Regions from separate parts of the Streptomyces sp. SD31 genome, predicted to be linked through region 2. Evidence: predicted binding sites of a transcription regulator. Region 2 holds the regulator's gene; the other holds the start of a gene.
The links. Region 2 encodes HspR, which represses chaperone genes until heat shock. Its sites were predicted from a motif close to TTGAGNNNNNNNNNCTCAA; they were not measured.
Positions count from the first base shown of each region.

Region 1: a site for HspR is predicted at 3,342-3,360, ahead of lon (endopeptidase La). Genes of this name have one in related genera too.

Region 1 covers NZ_JBQHCX010000013.1:87,798-98,719, reverse strand. The annotation lists gene ACTMVF_RS26930 (lysozyme) at 1-828, shown strand, start outside; gene lon (endopeptidase La) at 905-3,319, opposite strand; gene ACTMVF_RS26920 (rhomboid-like protein) at 4,000-5,007, opposite strand; gene ACTMVF_RS26915 (spermidine synthase) at 5,175-5,852, shown strand; gene ACTMVF_RS26910 (response regulator transcription factor) at 5,985-6,722, shown strand; gene ACTMVF_RS26905 (HAMP domain-containing sensor histidine kinase) at 6,719-7,825, shown strand; gene ACTMVF_RS26900 (multifunctional oxoglutarate decarboxylase/oxoglutarate dehydrogenase thiamine pyrophosphate-binding subunit/dihydrolipoyllysine-residue succinyltransferase subunit) at 8,107-10,922, shown strand, end outside.
Region 2 covers NZ_JBQHCX010000001.1:615,849-626,770, reverse strand. The annotation lists gene ACTMVF_RS02810 (alpha-E domain-containing protein) at 1-564, shown strand, start outside; gene ACTMVF_RS02805 (transglutaminase family protein) at 566-1,423, shown strand; gene ACTMVF_RS02800 (fibronectin type III domain-containing protein) at 1,494-3,164, opposite strand; gene ACTMVF_RS02795 (sugar ABC transporter substrate-binding protein) at 3,303-4,421, opposite strand; gene ACTMVF_RS02790 (PA14 domain-containing protein) at 4,724-6,472, shown strand; gene ACTMVF_RS02785 (hypothetical protein) at 6,534-7,082, shown strand; gene ACTMVF_RS02780 (NAD(P)H-binding protein) at 7,398-8,231, opposite strand; gene ACTMVF_RS02775 (heat shock protein transcriptional repressor HspR) at 8,347-8,799, opposite strand; gene dnaJ (molecular chaperone DnaJ) at 8,805-9,986, opposite strand; gene grpE (nucleotide exchange factor GrpE) at 10,029-10,685, opposite strand; gene dnaK (molecular chaperone DnaK) at 10,685-10,922, opposite strand, start outside.

The sequences.
Region 1 (10,922 bases), on a different contig from region 2:
AGATCCGAACTACTCCGCTCCCGGCACCCCCGCCTCGCCGGCTTCCTGCTCGCCGTCGTCCTCTCCCTCCTCCTCTCCCTCCTCGCCGTCCAGCCCCCTCCCGCATCCGCCGACGACGACCCGCCGCGCGGCTCCGCCCACATGGGCATGGGCGTCGCAGTACACGACGGGGTGCACGACGGCCCCGCCCAGACCCTGGCCGCTCAGACGGAAGGCGTGGACGTCTCCAGCCACCAGGGCGACGTCGACTGGCCGAAGCTGTGGGGCAGCGGGGTCAAGTGGGCCTATGTGAAGGCCACCGAGGGGACGTACTACAGGAACCCCTACTTCGCCCAGCAGTACGACGGCTCCCACGACGTCGGCATGATCCGCGGGGCGTACCACTTCGCCACCCCGGACACCACCAATGGAGCAACCCAGGCCGACTATTTCATCGATCGCGGCGGCGGCTGGTCCCGGGACGGCAGGACCTTGCCCGGCGTCCTCGACATCGAGTGGAATCCTTACGGAGACGCCTGCTACGGCAAGACACCGAGCGCGATGGTCACCTGGATCCGCGACTTCCTGAACCGGTACCGGGCCCGCACCGGCCGCGGCCCCGTCATCTACACGGCCACCAGCTGGTGGAAACAGTGCACCGGCAACCACAGCGGCTTCGCCTCCGTCAACCCGCTGTGGATCGCCCGGTACGCGACGGCGGTGGGCGAACTGCCGGCGGGTTGGAAGTACTACACGATGTGGCAGTACACGTCCTCCGGGCCGACCGTCGGTGACCACAACAGGTTCAACGGCGCGCTGGATCGGGTGAAGGCGTTGGCCAACGGCTAGTCCGACGCGCGCCCCACGGCGAAGGCCCGGTCTCCCTCACGGGAAACCCGGGCCTTGCCTTTTCCGGTCACGTCCGTCACGCCGCGACCGGAACCTCCGGCGCCACGCCGCTGGTGGCCGGCGACAGCGCCAGCTCCAGGACCTGGCGGACGTCCGTCACGGCATGGACGTCGAGCTTGTCCAGCACCTCGGCGGGGACGTCGTCCAGGTCGGGCTCGTTGCGCTTGGGGATGATCACGGTCGTGATGCCCGCCCGGTGGGCCGCCAGCAGCTTCTGCTTCACGCCGCCGATGGGCAGGACCCGCCCGGTCAGGGAGAGTTCGCCCGTCATCGCCACGTCCGTGCGGACCAGCCGTCCGCTGAGCAGCGACGCCAGCGCCGTCGTCATCGTGATGCCCGCGCTCGGGCCGTCCTTGGGCACCGCGCCCGCCGGGAAGTGGATGTGCACGCCCCGGTCCTTCAGGTCGGCGACGGGCAGCTCCAGTTCGGCGCCGTGCGAGCGGAGGAAGGACAGGGCGATCTGTGCGCTCTCCTTCATGACGTCACCCAGTTGGCCCGTCAGGGTCAGGCCCGCCGCGCCCGTCTCCGCATCCGCCAGCGACGCCTCGACGAACAGCACGTCGCCGCCCGCGCCGGTCACCGCGAGCCCCGTCGCCACGCCCGGCACGGCCGTACGGCGCTCCGCCGGGTCCTGGGCGGACTCGGGCACGTGGTGCGGCCGGCCGATCAGACCGCGCAGGTCACCGTCCATGATCGTGAACGGCAGCTTCCGCTCACCCAGTTCGTGCTGCGCCGCGACCTTGCGGAGCAGCCGCGCGATCGAGCGCTCCAGGTTGCGGACGCCCGCCTCGCGCGTGTACTCGCCGGCGAGCTTGCGCAGTGCGCTCTCGTCGAGCGTCACCTCGTCCTTCTCCAGGCCCGCCCGCTCCAGTTGGCGCGGGAGCAGGTGGTCGCGGGCGATGACGATCTTCTCGTCCTCGGTGTAGCCGTCGAGGCGGACCAGCTCCATACGGTCGAGCAGGGCCTCGGGGATGGCCTCCAGGACGTTGGCGGTGGCGAGGAAGACCACGTCCGACAGGTCCAGTTCCACTTCCAGGTAGTGGTCCCGGAAGGTGTGGTTCTGGGCCGGGTCCAGGACCTCCAGGAGCGCGGCCGCGGGGTCGCCGCGGAAGTCCGAGCCCACCTTGTCGATCTCATCGAGGAGGACCACCGGGTTCATCGATCCGGCCTCCTTGATCGCGCGCACGATACGGCCGGGCAGCGCGCCCACGTACGTACGGCGGTGGCCGCGGATCTCGGCCTCGTCGCGGACGCCGCCGAGGGCGACCCGGACGAACTTGCGGCCCATGGCGTGGGCGACGGACTCGCCGAGCGAGGTCTTGCCGACGCCGGGCGGGCCGACCAGGGCCAGTACGGCACCGCCGCGCCGGCCGCCGACGACACCGAGGCCGCGGTCGGTACGGCGCTTGCGCACCGCCAGGTACTCGGTGATCCGCTCCTTCACGTCCTCCAGACCGGCGTGCTCGGCATCCAGCACACTCTTCGCGCCCTGGATGTCGTACGCGTCCTCGGTCCGCTCGTTCCAGGGCAGTTCGAGGACGGTGTCGAGCCACGTGCGGATCCACGATCCCTCGGGCGACTGGTCGCTGGACCGCTCCAGCTTGTCGACCTCCTTGAGCGCCGCCTCGCGGACCTTCTCCGGCAGGTCGGCGGCCTCCACGCGGGCGCGGTAGTCGTCGGACTCCTCGCCCTCCTGCTCGCCGTTCAGCTCGCGCAGTTCCTTGCGGACGGCCTCCAGCTGACGGCGCAGCAGGAACTCGCGCTGCTGCTTGTCGACGCCCTCCTGGACGTCCTTGGCGATGGTCTCGGCGACGTCCTGCTCGGCGAGGTGGTCGCGCAGGTGCCGGGTGGCGAGCTTGAGGCGGGCGACCGGGTCGGCGGTCTCCAGGAGTTCCACCTTCTGTTCGGTGGACAGGAAGGGCGAGTAACCGGAGTTGTCGGCCAGGGCGGAGACGTCGTCGATGGCCTGGACGCGGTCGACGACCTGCCAGGCGCCGCGCTTGCGCAGCCAGGCGGTGGCAAGGGCCTTGTATTCCTTGACCAGTTCGGCGACCTGTCCGGGCAGCGGTTCGGGCACGCTCTCGTCGACCCGCGTCCCCTCGACCCACAGTGCCGCACCCGGTCCGGTCGTCCCGGCGCCGATCCGCACGCGGCCGCGACCGCGGATCAGGGCACCCGGGTCACCGTCGGCCAGCCGGCCGACCTGCTCGACGGTGCCGAGCACACCGGTGCTCGCGTACGTACCGTCGATGCGCGGCACCAGAAGCACCCGTGGCTTTCCGGATTGCGAGCGGGCGGCCGCCTGCGCGGCCTCCACGGCGGCGCGCACATCGGCGTCGTTCAAGTCCAGCGGGACCACCATTCCGGGCAGCACGACCTCATCGTCGAGCGGCAGCACAGGCAGGGTGAGCGGTGTGGACGTCGAAGCCATGATCTCCCCTTCGGCAGTCAAGTTGAGTTATGTCGACTCAATGCATGGGAGGGCTCGAATGTTCCCAGGCCTTCGTTCGCTGTCAGCGATCACCCGCGGGCGCCGACTGTGACCTCGGCTTTCACCCATAAACGGTTGCCGGGGGCCTGTTCCTTCCCCCACCGTCTCCCCGTGACGGACACCGCGACAGACACAGAGACCCTTCTCGCCGCCTACGACGACCAGATGCGCGGCGCACCCCCGAACCCGCCCGCAGGTGTGACGTACGAACAGGACGGTCCCCTGCTGCGGATCGTCGGCGGATTCCGGGGCCTCGTCAGCGGCCCGCGCTCGCTCGGCGTACGCGGCGCCGAGCTCGACCGGCTCATCGCCCGCCAGCGCGACTACTTCGCGGCACGCGGCGAGGCGGTGGAGTGGAAGACGCGGTCCCACGACGACCCGGCCGACCTCACCGACCGCCTGCACGAGGCCGGCTTCCTGCCCGAGGACGCCGTATCGCCGCGATGGAGTCGGTCGTGTGGGACGAGGACCGGAGCTGGCTCGCCGACGATCTCATCGGCCGTGTCGCGTCCGCCCCGGACGAGATCGCCGTGTACGTCGCCGAAGCGGACGGCCAAGTCGTCTCCGCGGCGTGGCTGGTGTTCCGCGCGGGGACCGGGTTCGCGAGCCTGTGGGGCGGGTCAACGTCGGCCGAGTGGCGCGGTCAGGACATCTACCGGGCGCTGGTCGCCACCCGCGCCGCCCTCGCCGTCGCGCGCAGGGTCGGCCACCTGCACGTCGACGCCTCCGACGACAGCGCGCCCATCCTGCGGCGGCTGGGCTTCGAGGCGGTGACGACGACCACGCCGTACGTGTGGTCGCCCGTGGCCGGCTGAAGCCGGGGCGTACCAGCGGCGCACCACCGGCCACAGCGCGATCCCGATGACCAGGGAGATCAGATGCCCCCAATTGGTCATCGGATCCGTGAGATTGAGCAGGCCCTGGACCAGCATCCCGCCGAACAGCACCAGCACCGGCCACCGCAGCCACGGCCGCAGCAGCCCGGCCAGCGCGCCGACGCTCGTGGCGACGCCGAAGCTGATGCCGTAGTCGAGGCGGTGCAGCGAGCTGTCGGGGAGGTGGCCGACCAGCACCGCGATCCCGACCGGGACCTCGGTCGCGAGGGTGGCCAGGACGTGCCCGAGCAGGAAGACGACGGCCGTGCGAGCGGCGCCGATACGCCGCTCCAGCGCGGTGAGCACGAGCAGGAAGCCGAGCGTGTACGGCGTCGTGATCCCGCCCGCGATCCACAGCGCGCTGGTGACCAGCACCAGCACGGGCGTCCGCACGAGGTGCGCCACATCGGTGCTGGAGCCCTGGTGCAGGGCGTGGACGAGGGCGGGATCGGCGTAGGTGGCGATCAGTGAGGTGACGGCCAGGACGGCGGCGTAGGCGCAGGTGACGGGCGTTGCGGTGGGGGTGGGGAGCAGACGCCAGGGGCGGAGGGCGGGGGTTCGGGGTGCGGTTGCCGCAGCAGTCGCGGCGGCCTCGGTGGCGCCGGTCGCCCCGGTCGCCTCGGCGATCTCCGGCGCCGGGGACGGCGCCGGAGCGGCGCTCAGTGGTCCGCGCTGGCGCGGCATCCCGTCCAGCAGCCCGGCCACCTCGGGCAGGCTCGCGTCGCCGGAAGGGCCAGTCACAGTTCGTTCCACGGTGAAGCGCTCCTTCCGTTTGCCCCACCCTCAGCCCGCCCCTCACCCATGTCTGTGACCAGCGCCACATGACAGCGGATTCTCAGCAACCTCTCAAGAAGATCCCGAGGTCACCCACTGGTGGTATTTCCCTCGGCCGTCCCCGCCCGACCTGCCAGGATGGCCGGATGCCCACTTCGTACGACATCCCCGAAGTCCTGGACCGTCGCGAAGGCCCGTACGGCGAGATCGTGTTGCGGCGGCACGGCGAACTGCTCCAGATCATCGCCAACGGCTGCTTTCTGATGGACACCTCCGACGGGCGCTCGGAGCGGCTGCTCGTCGACGCGGCGCTCGGCGCGCTGGGCGGCCGGCCGGAGCCGCACGTGCTGATCGGCGGGCTCGGCGTCGGGTTCTCGCTCGCACACGCCGCCGCCGATCCGCGCCCGAATCGGATCACCGTCGTCGAGCGCGAGCCGGCGATTATCGGCTGGCATCTCGACGGGCCGTTGTCCCACTTCTCCGCCCGCGCCCTCGCCGACCCGCGCACCCGGATTCTGGAAACGGATCTGGTGGCGCACGTACATGAGACTTACGACACGTATGACGCCCTGTGCCTCGACATCGACAACGGGCCCGGCTGGACCGTCACCGAGGGCAACGACAGCCTGTACTCCCCGGCCGGACTGACAGCCTGCGCAGGGGCGTTGAGACCGGGCGGAGTGCTGGCCGTTTGGTCCGCCCGACCATCTCCGGAATTCGAAGAAACCTTGTGTAATGCCGGATTCCAACAGGTGCGTACCGAAGAGATCCCCGTTGCCCGGGGCGTTCCGGACGTCGTACACCTCGCCGTACGACCTGGATAGCCGTGGCACGGTGACTCCCCGTACTCTGCTCACCTGACGCGGATCATTCAAGCGTCAATCGCAAGCATGCGCAGGCATAGCCAGTTAGCGGGATCACCCCACGGATTCCGGAAAGCAACTTTGGGGCGGGCGATGGAGCAGACACACACCTCCCACAACGGCACGGCGGCGACTCCCGGCGCTCAGCGCCGGGTCCTCGTGGTCGAGGACGATCCGACCATCGTGGACGCCATCGCGGCCCGTCTGCGCGCCGAGGGTTTTCTCGTGCAGACCGCGGGCGACGGTCCGGCGGCCGTCGACACGGCCGAGGCCTGGCAGCCCGACCTGCTGATCCTCGACATCATGCTGCCGGGCTTCGACGGCCTGGAGGTGTGCCGCCGGGTGCAGGCCCAACGGCCGGTACCGGTGCTGATGCTGACCGCGCGCGACGACGAGACCGACATGCTGGTCGGGCTCGGCGTCGGCGCCGACGACTACATGACCAAGCCGTTCTCGATGCGGGAGCTGGCGGCCCGCGTGCATGTGCTGCTGCGCCGCGTCGAGCGGGCCGCACTGGCCGCCACGACGCCGCGCTCGGGCATCCTGCGCCTCGGCGAGCTGGAGATCGACCACGCGCAGCGGCGGGTGCGGGTGCGCAGTGAGGATGTTCACCTCACCCCGACCGAGTTCGACCTCCTGGTGTGCCTGGCGAACACCCCGCGCGCGGTGCTCTCCCGTGAGCAGCTGCTCGCCGAGGTGTGGGACTGGGCGGACGCCTCCGGGACCCGCACGGTCGACAGCCACATCAAGGCCCTGCGCCGGAAGATCGGCGCCGAGCGGATCCGTACGGTGCACGGCGTGGGCTACGCCCTGGAGACTCCGACGCCATGAGCGACGGGCCGGCCGCACGGAGAGGCCCCGGGGAGCCCTGGGGCGGCGTACGTCCGTTCTCGATCAAGACCAAGCTGGGCGCGCTGGTCATCATCGCGGTGCTGATCACCACCGGCCTGTCCATGATCGCCGTGCGCACCCAGACGGAGCTGCGCTTCATCACGGTCTTCTCGATGATCGCCACCCTGCTCATTACGCAGTTCGTGGCGCATTCGCTCACCGCGCCGCTGGACGAGATGAACGCGGTGGCCCGGTCCATCTCGCACGGCGACTACACGCGCCGGGTGCGGGAGAACCGCCGGGACGAGCTGGGCGACCTGGCCGAGACCATCAACCGCATGGCGGACGAGCTGGCGGCCCAGGACCAGCAGCGCAAGGAGCTGGTGGCGAACGTCTCGCACGAGCTGCGCACCCCGATCGCGGGCCTGCGGGCCGTCCTGGAGAACGTGGTCGACGGCATCGCCGAGGCCGACCCGGAAACCATGCGTACGGCGCTGAAGCAGACCGAGCGGCTGGGCCGGCTCGTGGAGACGCTGCTGGACCTGTCCCGGCTGGACAACGGCGTCGTACCGCTGCGCATGCGGCGCTTCGAGGTCTGGCCGTACCTGTCGGGCGTGCTGAAGGAGGCCAACATGGTCGCCTCCGCCCGCGGCGGCATGGCGTCGGGCTCCGGCAGCCACACCCGCACCGACGTCCATCTGCACCTCGACGTCTCCCCGCCGGAGCTGACGGCGCACGCCGACCCCGAGCGCATCCACCAGGTCGTCGCCAACCTCATCGACAACGCGATCAAGCACAGCCCGCCGCACGGCCGCGTGACGGTCAAGGCGCGGCGCGGGGCGTATCCGGAGTCGCTGGAGCTGGAGGTCCTGGACGAGGGTCCGGGCATTCCGCGCTCGGACTGGCACCGGGTCTTCGAGCGGTTCAACCGGGGCGCCGTGATCCGGCCGCACGGGCCGGGCAGCGACGGCGGTACGGGGCTGGGGCTGGCGATCGCACGCTGGGCCGTCGATCTGCACGGCGGCCGGATCGGAGTGGCCGAATCCGAGCGGGGCTGCCGGATTCTTGTCACACTGCCGGGGCAGCCATCTGTGCCAAGTTGACGTAAAGTTCGAAGCGGAGCACCAAGATCCACGTGCGTCCTGGCTGACGGACACGTGTGATCAGGCAGAGCCCCGCGCCCTCGGCGTGCCGGGCCGCGGTCTCCCCTTCCCAGCTGATGCGGAACCACGCTTGTTTCCCGCCATTTCCCGGCACGAAACACGCTTTCCGATGTGACTTACGCGACGATGACCTTGCTCAGCCTGACCATCCCGGCCATAGGGGCGTAGCCTTTATTCCCGCTGTCCATCACCTTGTGAAGCGGAAGAGGGCGGTTGCCGCCGTGTCGCCACAGTCCCCCAGTAACTCGAGCATCTCGACCGACACCGACCAAGCGGGCAAGAACCCCGCGGCCGCGTTCGGTGCGAACGAGTGGCTCGTCGACGAGATCTATCAGCAGTACCTCCAGGACCCCAATTCGGTAGACCGAGCCTGGTGGGACTTCTTCGCCGACTACAAGCCGGGGGCGCCCGCCGCCCCGGCTCCGGCGGGTACTGCGGCCGCGGGGGCCGCAGAGACCACCACGGCTCCAGCGGCTCCCGCCGCCCCGGCTGCTCCCGCCGCCCCGGCTGCTCCGGCCGCGCCTGCCGCTCCGTCGGTCCCCGCGCCGGCTCCCGCGGCCCCGAAGCCCGCGGCCGCCGCGCCTGCCGCCCCGGCTCCGGCCGCGGCGAAGCCCGCCGCGCCCGCGCCGGCCGCGAAGCCCGCTCAGCCGAAGAAGGCCGAGCCCGCCGCAGCCGCCGACGGTCCCGAGTACGTGACGCTGCGCGGCCCGTCCGCCGCGGTCGCGAAGAACATGAACGCCTCGCTGGAGGTGCCCACGGCCACGTCCGTGCGCGCGGTCCCGGTGAAGCTGCTCTTCGACAACCGCATCGTCATCAACAACCACCTGAAGCGCGCCCGGGGCGGGAAGATCTCCTTCACCCACCTCATCGGCTACGCGATGGTGCAGGCCATCAAGGCCATGCCGTCGATGAACTACTCCTTCGCGGAGAAGGACGGCAAGCCGACCCTGGTCAAGCCGGAGCACATCAACTTCGGCCTCGCCATCGACCTGGTCAAGCCCAACGGCGACCGCCAGCTCGTGGTCGCGGGCATCAAGAAGGCCGAGACGCTGAACTTCTTCGAGTTCTGGCAGGCCTACGAGGACATCGTCCGCCGTGCCCGCGACGGCAAGCTGGGCATGGACGACTTCACCGGCGTGACGGTCTCCCTGACCAACCCGGGCGGCCTCGGCACCGTCCACTCGGTGCCGCGTCTGATGCCCGGCCAGTCGGTCATCATGGGCGTCGGCTCCATGGACTACCCGGCGGAGTTCCAGGGCACCTCTCAGGACACCCTGAACAAGCTCGGCATCTCGAAGGTCATGACGCTCACGTCGACCTACGACCACCGGGTCATCCAGGGCGCCGCCTCCGGCGAGTTCCTGCGGATCGTCGCGAACCTCCTCCTCGGCGAGAACAACTTCTACGACGAGATCTTCGAGGCCCTGCGCATCCCCTACGAGCCGGTCCGCTGGCTCAAGGACATCGACGCCTCGCACGACGACGACGTGACGAAGGCCGCGCGCGTCTTCGAGCTGATCCACTCCTACCGGGTCCGCGGCCATGTCATGGCCGACACCGACCCGCTGGAGTACCGCCAGCGCAAGCACCCCGACCTGGACATCACCGAGCACGGCCTCACCCTGTGGGACCTGGAGCGCGAGTTCGCGGTCGGCGGCTTCTCCGGCAAGTCCCTGATGAAGCTGCGCGACATCCTCGGTGTGCTGCGCGACTCGTACTGCCGCACCACCGGCATCGAGTTCATGCACATCCAGGACCCGAAGCAGCGCAAGTGGATCCAGGACCGCATCGAGCGCCCGCACACCAAGCCGGAGCGCGAGGAGCAGCTGCGCATCCTGCGCCGGCTGAACGCGGCGGAGGCCTTCGAGACCTTCCTGCAGACGAAGTACGTCGGCCAGAAGCGCTTCTCCCTGGAGGGCGGCGAGTCCGTCATCCCGCTGCTGGACGCGGTGCTGGACTCGGCCGCCGAGTCCCGCCTGGACGAGGTCGTCATCGGCATGGCCCACCGCGGCCGCCTGAACGTTCTCGCCAACATCGTCGGCAAGTCGTACGCCCAGATCTTCCGCGAGTTCGAGGGCAACCTCGACCCGAAGTCGATGCACGGCTCCGGCGACGTGAAGTACCACCTGGGCGCCGAGGGCACCTTCACCGGCCTGGACGGCGAGCAGATCAAGGTCTCGCTCACCGCCAACCCCTCGCACCTGGAGGCGGTGGACCCGGTCCTGGAGGGCGTCGCCCGCGCCAAGCAGGACATCATCAACAAGGGCGGCACGGACTTCACCGTCCTGCCGGTGGCCCTGCACGGCGACGCGGCCTTCGCGGGCCAGGGCGTGGTGGCCGAGACCCTGAACATGTCGCAGCTGCGGGGCTACCGCACCGGCGGCACGGTCCACGTGGTCATCAACAACCAGGTCGGCTTCACGGCCGCCCCGGAGTCCTCGCGCTCGTCGATGTACGCCACGGACGTGGCCCGCATGATCGAGGCCCCGATCTTCCACGTGAACGGCGACGACCCGGAGGCGGTCGTGCGCGTCGCACGTCTGGCCTTCGAGTTCCGCCAGGCGTTCAACAAGGACGTGGTGATCGACCTCATCTGCTACCGCCGCCGCGGTCACAACGAGTCGGACAACCCGGCCTTCACCCAGCCGCTGATGTACGACCTGATCGACAAGAAGCGCTCGGTGCGCAAGCTCTACACCGAGTCCCTCATCGGTCGCGGCGACATCACCCTGGAAGAGGCCGAGCAGGCGCTGCAGGACTACCAGGGCCAGCTGGAGAAGGTCTTCACGGAGGTCCGCGAGGCCACCTCGCAGCCGGCCGCCGCGGAGCCCTCGGACCCGCAGGCCGAGTTCCCGGTCGCCGTGAACACCGCGGTGACCTCGGAGGTCGTCAAGCGGATCGCCGAGTCCCAGGTCAACATCCCCGACCACATCACCGTCCACCCGCGTCTGCTGCCGCAGCTGCAGCGCCGGGCGTCGATGGTCGAGGACGGCACCATCGACTGGGGCATGGGCGAGACCCTCGCGATCGGCTCCCT
Region 2 (10,922 bases):
GCCCGCCGCACCGGCCCGTACGCCTATCTGGAGCTGGTGCGCAGACGAGCGGCGCTGTTCTTCGGCCTCGCCGACTCCACCATGAGCCGGGACGACAGCTGGCGTTTCGTCGTCCTGGGCCGCAGCCTGGAACGGGTGGACATGACCGTACGGCTGCTGTCGGTGCGGGTGCTGGACGCCGCGCACGCGCCCGACTGGCCGACCCTGCTGAGCGCGTCCGGCGCGGACGAGGCGTACGCGCGTGTGTACAGCGGCTTCGGCGACACGCCGAGGGTGGCCGAATTCCTCCTCCTCGACCGGGACTTCCCGCGCTCGGCGCTGCACGCGCTGACCACGGCGGAGGAGTGCCTCACGGCGCTGGGCCGCCCCCGCCAAGACCCGGCGCGCCGCCCGATCGGCCGGATGCGCACCCGCCTCGAATACCTGGACACCCACGCGCTGGAGGACCAACTGCCCCTGCTGCTGAAGGACTTGCAGCAGGCCTGCATCGCCTCGGCGGACGCGGTGGCCGACCGGTTCTTCCCGTACCAGGGGCCCGTCGAGTGGGCCCAGGAAGGAGCGTGAGATGACCACCGCCCAGGGCACTCGCCGTCTCCGCATCAAGCACGTCACCCGCGTCTCGTACGCCCAGCCCGCCGCGTCCTCGCACAACGAGGTCCGCATGACCCCGCTGACGCTGCCCGGCCAGACCACCCTGGACGCCCGGGTCACCGTCAGTCCGGCGGCCACCACCTGGGCGTACTGGGACTACTGGGGCACCCAGGTCACCGGCTTCGACCTGATGGACCCGCACGCCGACCTCACCATCACGGCGTCCAGCCTGGTGGAGACCCACCCACCGGGCCCGCTCCCCGAGGCGCCCACATGGCGGGGGCTGGCGGAGGAGGTGGCCTCCTCCCGCCTGCTGGAGTTCGCCGGCCCGACCCCCCGTACGACCGTGCCCGCCCCGCTCGTCGAGAAGGCGCGGGAAGCGGCGGCCGGTCTCGATCCGCACGAGACGGCGATCGCGGTGTCGCTGCTGGTCGCCGACCGGGTGGCGTACCTCCCCGGCACCACGAGCGTGAACACCTCCGCCGCCGAGGCCTGGGAGCAGTGCGCGGGCGTCTGCCAGGACATCACCCACCTCACGATCGCGCTGCTGCGGGGAGTGGGCCTGCCCGCTCGCTACGTCTCCGGCTACCTCCACCCCGAGCGGGAGGCGGAGCTGCACCGGCCGGTCGCCGGGCAGAGCCACGCCTGGATCGAGTACTGGGCGGGCGACTGGTGCGGCTACGACCCCACCAACCGGACGCGGGCCGACGAGTCCCACGTCGTCGTCGGCCGCGGCCGCGACTACGACGACGTCACCCCGCACAAGGGCATCTACCGCGGTGTGCCCGGCGGCCCGCCGGAGGTGACGGTGGAGTTCACGCGGGTGGCGTGAGCGGACCCGGGCAGGTGGCGGCCGGGAGAGGGCTGGAGCTGGTGCGGCCTCCCTCCCGGCCGTTCATGCGTCAGCGGGCGACCATGAACTCCAGCGAGGAGCTCTGCCCACCGACCCGCCCATAGGCGTCCACGGCGTACACGGTGACCATGCACGGGCCGTTGTACGGCGGGATCCACTCGATGCTGCCCGTCGTGCTCAGCCGGGTACCGCTGAACCCGCAGGCACCGTCGATCTCCCAGGAGTAGCCCTTCAGCAGGCGCCCCTCGTCCCCGGCCCCGGGCTTGGCCGTGACCTGGATGGGCCACCGTGTGCCGCCCGAGGCGACCAGCGTCAGCTGCGGCGCCGCCGGCCCGCTCAAGGTGGCCGGGGTGAGCCGGTCGACGGTGACCTGGCCGGACGGCACCGACTCGGCGCCCGCACCGTCGACGGCGACGACGTAGTAGTACGCCTTGCCCTGCGGGGCGGAGGTGTCGTCGTACGACGTCTGCGACGCACTGGCGCTCCCGGCGAGCACCCAGCCGCCGACGGCCTCGGTACGCCGATAGACGCGGAAGCCGGTGACGTCACCCTCGGCCGGGGTCCAGGTGAGCCTGGTGTGCGCGTCGGCGGGCGTGCCCTGCACCGAGGTCGGAGCCGGGACGTCGGACGCCACCGGCCGGGTGACCGTCACCGGATCGGAGACGGGAGCAAAATTCCCGGCGGCGTCGACGGCCTGCACCCTGTAGGTGTACGCCGTCCCAGGGGCGGCCGTGGTGTCCGTCCACGACGTACCCCAGACAGGCTGCGGACCGTCCGGATCCGTCTCCCCGACCGGCGCGCCCCACACCTCGTAGTGATCGACGTCCTTCGCCGAAGGGGCCTTCCACGTCACCGAGTTGCCTGCCGTGGTCCCCAGCGCCGCCAGCCCCGTGGCCTTGTCCGGCGCCGCCCGGTCGGCGGTGGTCACGGCCTGGTCCGCGGTACCGGTCGAGACGTTGCCTGCTTTGTCGTAGGCGCGGATCTCGTAGTAGTAGGTGTCGCCGGTGACCGGAAGGGTGGCGTCGGTGTAGGTGGTGGAGGTGGAGGTGGTCGTCGCGAGGGGCGTGCCGGGGAAGGCAGCGCCCTTGAGGCGGCGGAAGACCCGGTACCCCGCGAGGTCCATCTCCTTGTTCTTCGCCCAGGTCAGCTTCGCGTTGCCGGTCGTGGCGTCGTACGCCACCGATGTCCCGGTCGGGGCCAGGGGCTTGACCGTGTCGACGGATGCCGAAGTGCGGGGCGTGTAGCCGAACTTGACCTTGGCGCTTCCGGTCCAGTTGACGTAGTCGACGCGCAGGGTGTGCTTGCCGGACGGGATGGTGACGTTGACCGTCTTGGACACCGTGGAGGAAACGTTCTTCCACAGGTCGATCTTGCGGACGCCGTCGAGGTAGACGCGGATGCCGTCCAGCCCGGAGGCTGCGAAGGAGAACGGGCCGCCGGAGCCGAAGTCCCGCGTCAGCGTCCACCGCACGCCGAAGTTGTCCTTCGGCAGACCGGTGGCGGGAGCCCCGCTCCAGCTCTGGTCGATCGCGCTGTCGCAGTCGGTCTTCTTCGGCGTACCCGAGAAGGTGGTGTTCGCGAAGAATTGCCGCTTGAAGACGGGCGAGGCGCAGGTCACGGCGGCGGAGGCGGGCGTGGCGACGGCGGTGAGCAGGCCGCCCGCGGTGGCGAGTACGACGGCGGTCGCGGCCGCTGCGGTCGTACGTCTGGCTGGGTTCATTCAGTCCTCAGGTCGTGATCAGGACAGCCCGCCAGTGGGCTGTCCTGATCACGACTCACGAGGAGCGGGGTTGGTTGTACGTCAGCCGACTCCGGGGCGCCGGTCAGGCCGGCCGGCGGGAGCCGGAGGCCACGGGCGCTACTTCAGCCCGATGGACAGGCAGTCCGCCTTGTACTTGGCGGTGCAGATGTCGGACAGCTCGTAGATCCCGTCGGCGATGACGGTCTCCTTGATGTTGTCCTGGGTCAGGGCGACCACGGGGACCAGCAGGGCCCGGATGTCCTTGTGGGTCGGGCTGTCGACCTGGTCCTGGGTGAGCGAGTCGAACTGGATGTCGTGGCCCTTGACCTTGGCCACGGCCATCTCCGCGGCGCTCTCCGCCTCCTGCGGGTACGACTTGTACACGCTCATGTACTGCTCGCCGCTCACGATCCGCTGGACGCCGTCCAGTTCGGCGTCCTGGCCGGTGATCGGGGGCAGTTCGGTCACGCCCGCGGCCTCCAGGGCCTTGATGACGCCGCCGGCCATGCCGTCGTTGGCGGAGTAGACGCCCTTGATGTTGTTCACGCCGATGGACTCGATCGCCAGAGCCATGTTGGTCTGGGCGTTCTCCGGCTTCCAGTCCTTGGTGTCGTAGGACTTGGCGATGTCCACCGAGCCGTTGAGCTCGGAGAGGGCGCCCGCCTTGAACTGCTTGGCGTTCGGGTCGGTGAGCGAGCCGTTCATCATGACGATCTTGTCGGAGGAGTCGACGTTCGGGCCCATGGCCTCCAGCAGGGAGCGCCCCTGCACCTCGCCGACCAGCTCGTTGTCGAAGGAGACGTAGGCGTCGATCGGCCCCTCGGCCAGGCGGTCGTAGGCGATGACCGGGATCCCGGCGTCCTTGGCCTTCTGCACGCCGCCGGCGATGGCGTGCGCGTCGACGGCGTCCAGCAGGATCACATCGACCTGGTCGTCGATCATCTTCTGCAGCTGGCTCTCCTGCTTCTTCGCGTCCGCGTCCGCGTTCAGGTAGACGACCCGGCCCTGCTTGTCCGTGAGCTCCTGCACCTTGCTCCGGATGATGGGGTAGTCGAACTTGTCGTAGCGCGTGTTCGCCGTCTCCGGCAGCAGCAACCCCACGGTGATGTCGTTGCCCTTGGTCGGGCTCGCCTCAGTGCTGTCCCCGGTGACGCCCAGTGCCCCGCACGCGGCCAGCGAAAGGGTCATCGTCGACGCGGCGGCCACGGCTGTGGCGGTACGGCGCAGGGGGCGCATGGAACGCATAGAGGAGCTCACTTCTGGTGCCTTCGGGACACGGACGCGCCATTGCGCCCAGATGTCTGAAAAGACAACGCGGCGACGGCCCCCAGCGTCAAGCGGAACTACTTAACGAGTGCGCAACACCACGCTCAGCTGCGCATGTGAAGGCAACACGGAACGTCTCCAAACGCCCATTACACACCCTCCACCGAACCTTGGTCGAAGAGTCGACCAAGACCGTACAACCAAAGCCATTCCTCGCGAGTCGTGATCTGGACAACCCCCAACCAATGTTCCGCACTCGACCAGAGGATCGAATGAACCCAGCCAGACGCACGACCGCCGCAGCCGCGACGACGGTCGTGCTCGCCACCGCGGGCACCCTGCTCGCGACGACCCCCGCGTCCGCCGCCGTGACCTGCGCCTCGCCCGTCTTCAAACGGCAGTTCTTCGCGAATACGACCCTTTCGGGCACCGCGAAGAAGACGGACTGCGACAGCGCCATCGACCAGACCTGGAGCGGGGCCCCCGCCACCGGTCTGCCGAAGGACAACTTCTCCGTCCGCTGGACCGTGACACGGGACTTCGGCTCCGGCGGCCCGTTCTCCTTCGCCGCCTCCGCACAGGACGGCATCCGCGTCTACCTCGACGGCGTCCGCAAGATCGACCTGTGGAAGAACGTGTCGACGACGGTGAGCAAGACGGTCAACGTCACCATCCCGTCCGGCAAGCACACCCTGCGCGTCGACTTCGCCAACTGGACCGGCACAGCCACCGTCAAGTTCGGCTACACGCCCCGCACTTCGGCATCCGTCGACACGGTCAAGCCCCTGGCCCCGACCGGGACTTCGGTGGCGTACGACCCGACGACCGGCAAGGCCAAGCTCACCTGGGCGAAGAACAAGGAGATGGACCTCGCGGGGTACCGGGTCTTCCGCCGCCTCAAGGGCGCTGCCTTCCCCGGCACACCCCTCGCGACCACCACGACCTCCACCACCACCTACACCGACGCCACCCTCCCGGTCACCGGCGACACCTACTACTACGAGATCCGCGCCTACGACAAAGCCGGCAACGTCTCGACCGGTACCGCGGACCAGGCCGTCACCACCGCCGACCGGACCGCACCCGGCGTGCCCACCATCACGAGCGCGACGGGCGAGGTGACCCCGACCGGGGGTACGGGCGGACTGCTGGTCGGCTGGGACGCGGTCGCGGACGCGGCGACGTACCGCGTCTTCCGGGCGGCGAGCGAGAACGGCACGTACGCCGAGGTCGCGAGCACGGACCAGCTCTCCTACCTGGACACCTCGGCCGTCGAGGGCACCGTGTACTACTACCGGGTGTCGGCCGTCGACGCGGCGGGCAACGAATCCGCCCTCACCGAGCCCCAGCGGGGCAAGATCTGGGACAACGACCCCCCGCCGCTCGTCAGCGGGCTGAACGTCACCCCGACCGAGTACGGCTTCCAGCTGGACTGGGACAAGAGCCCGGCCGAGGATCTGCGGTACTACACGATCCACTGGGGCGAGCTGTGGGGCGACGAGGGCGAACAGGTCTGTGCCGGAAGCCTGGTGGACTACGTCTCCCCCGACGAGACCTCGTACGCGTACACCACGCTCCCTGACGGCGACGAGGTCTGCTTCTTCGTCGACGCCGTGGACGACGAGGGCAACTCCGCCATCAAGTGGAGCGACGATTCGGTCGAGGCCGTGCGGGTCACCGAGCTCGACATGACGCCGAGCGTGGCGACGCCCGAGGGCTCACCGCTGCGCCTGACGGTCACGGGCGCGGAGGGCGACGAGGGCAACCGCCTCGAGTGGTCCGGGCTCGGCGCGGGCGAGGAGGAGTCCGCCGACCCCGCGGAGAGCTTCCGTGTCTACCGGTGGAACCCGGCCTCCTCGGCGTACGAGAAGATCGCCGAACTCCCGGCCGGTGCCTTCACGTACTCCGACACGGGCGCGCGGCGCGGCACCACGTCCTACTACTGGGTGACCGGTGTGCAGGCCGACGGCACCGAGTCCGTACCCGCGGGCGACTGGACGGTCACGGCGCCCGCCGCCTGACCTGCCCCACCTGCCCCACCTGCCCCACCTGCCCCACCTGCCCCCTGCGAAGATCATCCGCATGACCGTGACTGAAACCCCCGTCGAGGACAGCCTGTTCGGCCCGCTGGCCGTCCGCCTGGACACCGAGCGGGGCGAAGTCGTCGTCGAGGGCGAGGCGCTACCGCGGATCGTGCTGAGCCGTGCCGCCGGCACCGAGACCGACGACCACATACCCGTCGGGACCCGGGACGGCGGCCGGCTCACCCTCACCGTCGACGGCGAGGAAGCCTCCGTGCACCCCGCCAAGGGCCGGCTGACCCGGCGTTCGTTCCGGGTCGACGTCCGGTATGCGGGCCACCTGTGGCGGCTGGTGCCCGACTCGTTGCCGGGGAGCCAGTTCCTGCGCGACGGGCGGCGGTTGGGGAACTTCTACTCCGAGGGCGACGGGCAAGTGGCGGCCGAGTGGCGACAGGATCCCGGGCCGGACACCGGGCCGGACACTGACCCGGACATCGCGCCGGACCCCACGGATGCCGCCCTGGGCTACGCCGTCGCCGCCGCGTTCGGCACGGGCGCGCAGCCGATGTGGATGCTGGTCGGCGATGCGATCGGTGAGCTGATTCCCTGACACCGGATACAGCCGAGGACGCCGCCCGCAGGACCGTACAACCAATCGGTGCCCCGGCCGGCCCTGTTCGGCGACGGTTGATCGCCGTCGTCGCCGAACAGACTGAAGGACCGCACCGACGCCGAGGACCCGCTGGCCATGCTCTGCATCGACATCCCGGACGGCGACCCGTCCGTCCCCACCGTCACCGCCACGGAGCTGAACATCGTCCCGGGCGAGCCGATCGGCCAGGACTTCGAGGCGGGCGGCCCGCGGTTCGCCCCCGCCGACGCCACCGCACCCCGCGTCTGCCGGGCGGCGACCTCCTCGACCGGCTCAGCTGAAGGCGGTGGCGTGCTCCGACACCCATTGGCGGAACGTCCTGGCCGGGGCACCGGCGATTCGGGAAACGGTGTCGCGCACCATGAGCAGTTCCGCGTTGACGGCGCCGCCCGTCACATCGAGCATCGCGTCGGCGGTCTCGTCGCCCAGGAGGGCGGCCAGGTCACGGTGGGCCTCCTCCCGGCTGATCTCGGCGAGCGCCACGTCCCGGCCCAGCACGTCCGCGAGGGCTTCCACCTGCTGCCGGGCGGTGATCCGCTGTGGGCCGGTCAGCGCGTACGTCCGCCCTCGATGGCCGGACTCGGTCAGCGCCACCCGTGCCACCGCCGCGATGTCCGCGGGGTGGATCGTGGGCAACCCGATGTCCGCATAAGGCGTACGGACCGCTCCGTGGTCACGGATCTCCTCGGCCCACCACAGGGCGTTCGAGGCGAACTGCGTCGGCCGCAGGATCGTCCACGCCATGCCGCTGCCCTTGAGCAGACGCTCGACGGCCAGGTTCTCCGCGGCCGGGCCCAGGTGCGGATGCGTCTGTGCGGTGATGGACGAGACCAGCACCACATGCTCCACGCCCGCCGCCCGGGCGGCTTCGAGGATCTCGGCGTCCGGGCCGAGTCGCGACACGAGGAACAGGGAGCGCACCCCCTCCAGCGCAGGCTTCAGTGAGGACGGCCGGCCGAGGTCACCCTCGACCGCCTCGACTCCTTCCGGGAACACGGCCCGCGCGGCATCCCGGGTGAGCCCTCCCAGCGGTCCGGCGTCGATCCCCCGGAGTTCCTTCACGAGGGCGCTGCCTATGTTTCCGGTGGCTCCGGTCACGAGAATCATGCGGGTGACATTAGGACCTCAACCAACCTTGAGGTCAAAGGTCGGAGGAGCCAAAAGGCCCTTGGCCCGCAGGTTCCGAGAGGAACCTGCGGGCCAAGGGCCTTTGACGTCGCCATCAGTCAGAGGTCTGCTGCCGCTTGGGCCGCCACACCACCAACGCGCTGGTCTGCTGCACTTCCTGATACGGCACCAGGTCCCGGCGGTACGACGCGTGCACCGCCGCCTCGCGCTGCTGCATCGCCGCCGCCGCGCCGTCCAGGGCCGACTGCAGTTCGGCGACCCGGGACTGGAGCGCGGCGACCTGGTTCTCCAGTTCGATGATGCGCTTGATGCCGGCCAGGTTGATGCCCTCGTCCTGCGACAACTGCTGGACGGTGCGCAGCAGTTCGATGTCGCGGGCCGAGTAGCGGCGCCCCCGGCCGGCGGTGCGGTCCGGAGACACCAGGCCCAGACGGTCGTACTGGCGCAGCGTCTGCGGGTGCAGGCCGGAGAGCTGGGCCGCCACCGAGATGACGTAGACCGGGGTTTCCTCGGTCAGTTCATACGGGTTGCGTCGACGACCGTCCATCTGACTCATGCTCCCTTCGCGGCCTGGAACAGCTCCGCCCGCGGGTCCTCGCCCGCGGTCGCCTCGCGATACGCCTCCAGTGCGTCACGAGCCTTCCCCGAAAGGTCCTTCGGGACACTCACCTCGACGGTGACCAGGAGGTCGCCGCGGGTGCCGTCCTTGCGGACCGCGCCCTTGCCCCGCGCCCGCATGGTGCGGCCGTTGGGTGTGCCGGGCGGCAGTTTCAGGGTGACCGGCGGTCCGCCCAGGGTGGGGACCCTGACCTCGCCGCCGAGGGCCGCCTCCGTGAAGGTCACGGGGACGGTCACCGTGAGGTTGTCGTCCTTGCGGCCGAACACCGGGTGCGCGGCGACATGCACGGTGACGTACAGGTCGCCGGACGGGCCGCCGCGTTCACCGGGTGCGCCCTTGCCGCGCAGACGGATGCGCTGGCCGTCGGAGACCCCGGCCGGGATGCGCACCTGCATGGTCCTGGACGACTTCGCCCGGCCGCTGCCCTTGCACTCCAGGCAGGGGTGCTCGGCCATCAGGCCGCGCCCCTTGCAGTCCGGGCAGGGGTCGGTGAGGGAGAAGCCGCCACCGGAGCCCCGCGCCACCTGGCCGGTGCCGACGCAGGTCGGGCACACCCGCGGTGTGCCGTTCTTGTCGCCGGTGCCGGCGCAGGCCTTGCAGGGAGACTGCGAGGACATCCGCAGCGGGACCGTCGCACCCTCGATCGCCTCGGTGAAGCTGAGGCTGACCTCGGTGTCGATGTCCTGGCCGCGCCTGGGCTGGGTACGGGTCGTACCCGTGCCACCGCGGTTGAACAGGCCCCCGAAGACGTCACCGAGTCCGCCGCCGAAGCCGCCGGCTCCCCCTTGCCCGCCCTGGGCGCCGCCTCCGAAGAGGTCGCCCAGGTCGAAGTTGAAGGAGCCGCCCGCGCCGCCCGGCCCCGGGCGGAAGCCGCCGTTGCCGAAGAGGGCGCGTGCCTCGTCGTACTCCTTGCGCTTCTTGGGGTCACCGAGGATGTCGTTCGCCTCGGAGATCTCCTTGAAGCGCTCCTCCGCCTTGGCGTTGCCCTTGTTGGCGTCCGGGTGGTACTCGCGGGCGAGCTTGCGGTACGCCTTCTTGATCTCGGCTTCGGTGGCGTCCTTGGGGACGCCGAGGACCTTGTAGAAGTCCTTCTCGATGAAGTCCTTGGTGCTCATCCTCGACGTACCCCCTTCCCGTAGTCCCTCGTCAATTCAACGTCAGCCCTCGTCCGGGCCACCGCTCTCCTTGTCGTCGCCCGCCTCGGTCGCCTCATCGGCCTTGACCGTCTGCGCGCCCGGCTGGGGCTCGGCGACGGCCACCCGCGCGGGGCGGATGGTGCGCTCGCCGATGCGATACCCCGGCTGGAGGATCGCGACGCAGGTCGTCTCGGTGACGTCCGGCGCGTAACTGTGCATCAGGGCCTCGTGGATCGTCGGGTCGAAGGGCTCGCCCTCCTTGCCGAACTGCTGCAGGCCCAGCTTCGCCGCGACGGTCTCCAGCGACTCCCCGACGGACTTGAATCCGCCGACGAGTTCGCCGTGTTCCCGTGCGCGCCCGATGTCGTCGAGCACGGGCAGGAGCTCGGTCAGGAGGTTCGCGATGGCGATCTCCTTGACCGTGATCCGGTCGCGCTCGACACGGCGGCGGTAGTTCTGGTACTCGGCCTGGAGCCGCTGGAGGTCCGCCGTGCGCTCACCGAGCGCCGTACGCACCTGGTCCAGCTGGGCCACCAGGCCCGCGTCTGCTGCTCCGTCCCCGGCCGGGGCCGCCCCCTCGCTGTTCGACGAGGTTGCGGCCTTCGACTCGGCGTCGTCAGGGGTCGCGCCGGAGGGGACGTCGGGCTTCTCCTCGAAGCCCGGGGTCTCCTCCGTCATTACGCGGCACCGTCCTTGCGCTCGTCGTCCACGATCTCGGCGTCGACGACGTCGTCGTCGGCGGCCTTGCCGCCCGCCGTGGCGCCCTCGGGGCCACCGGCGGCCTGCGCGCCCTGGGCGTCGGCGTACATGGCCTGGCCGACCTTCTGCGAGACCGCGGCGACCTTCTCGGTGGCCGTGCGGATCTCGGCGGTGTCCTCGCCCTTGAGCGCGGTCTTCAGCTCCTCGACGGCGGCC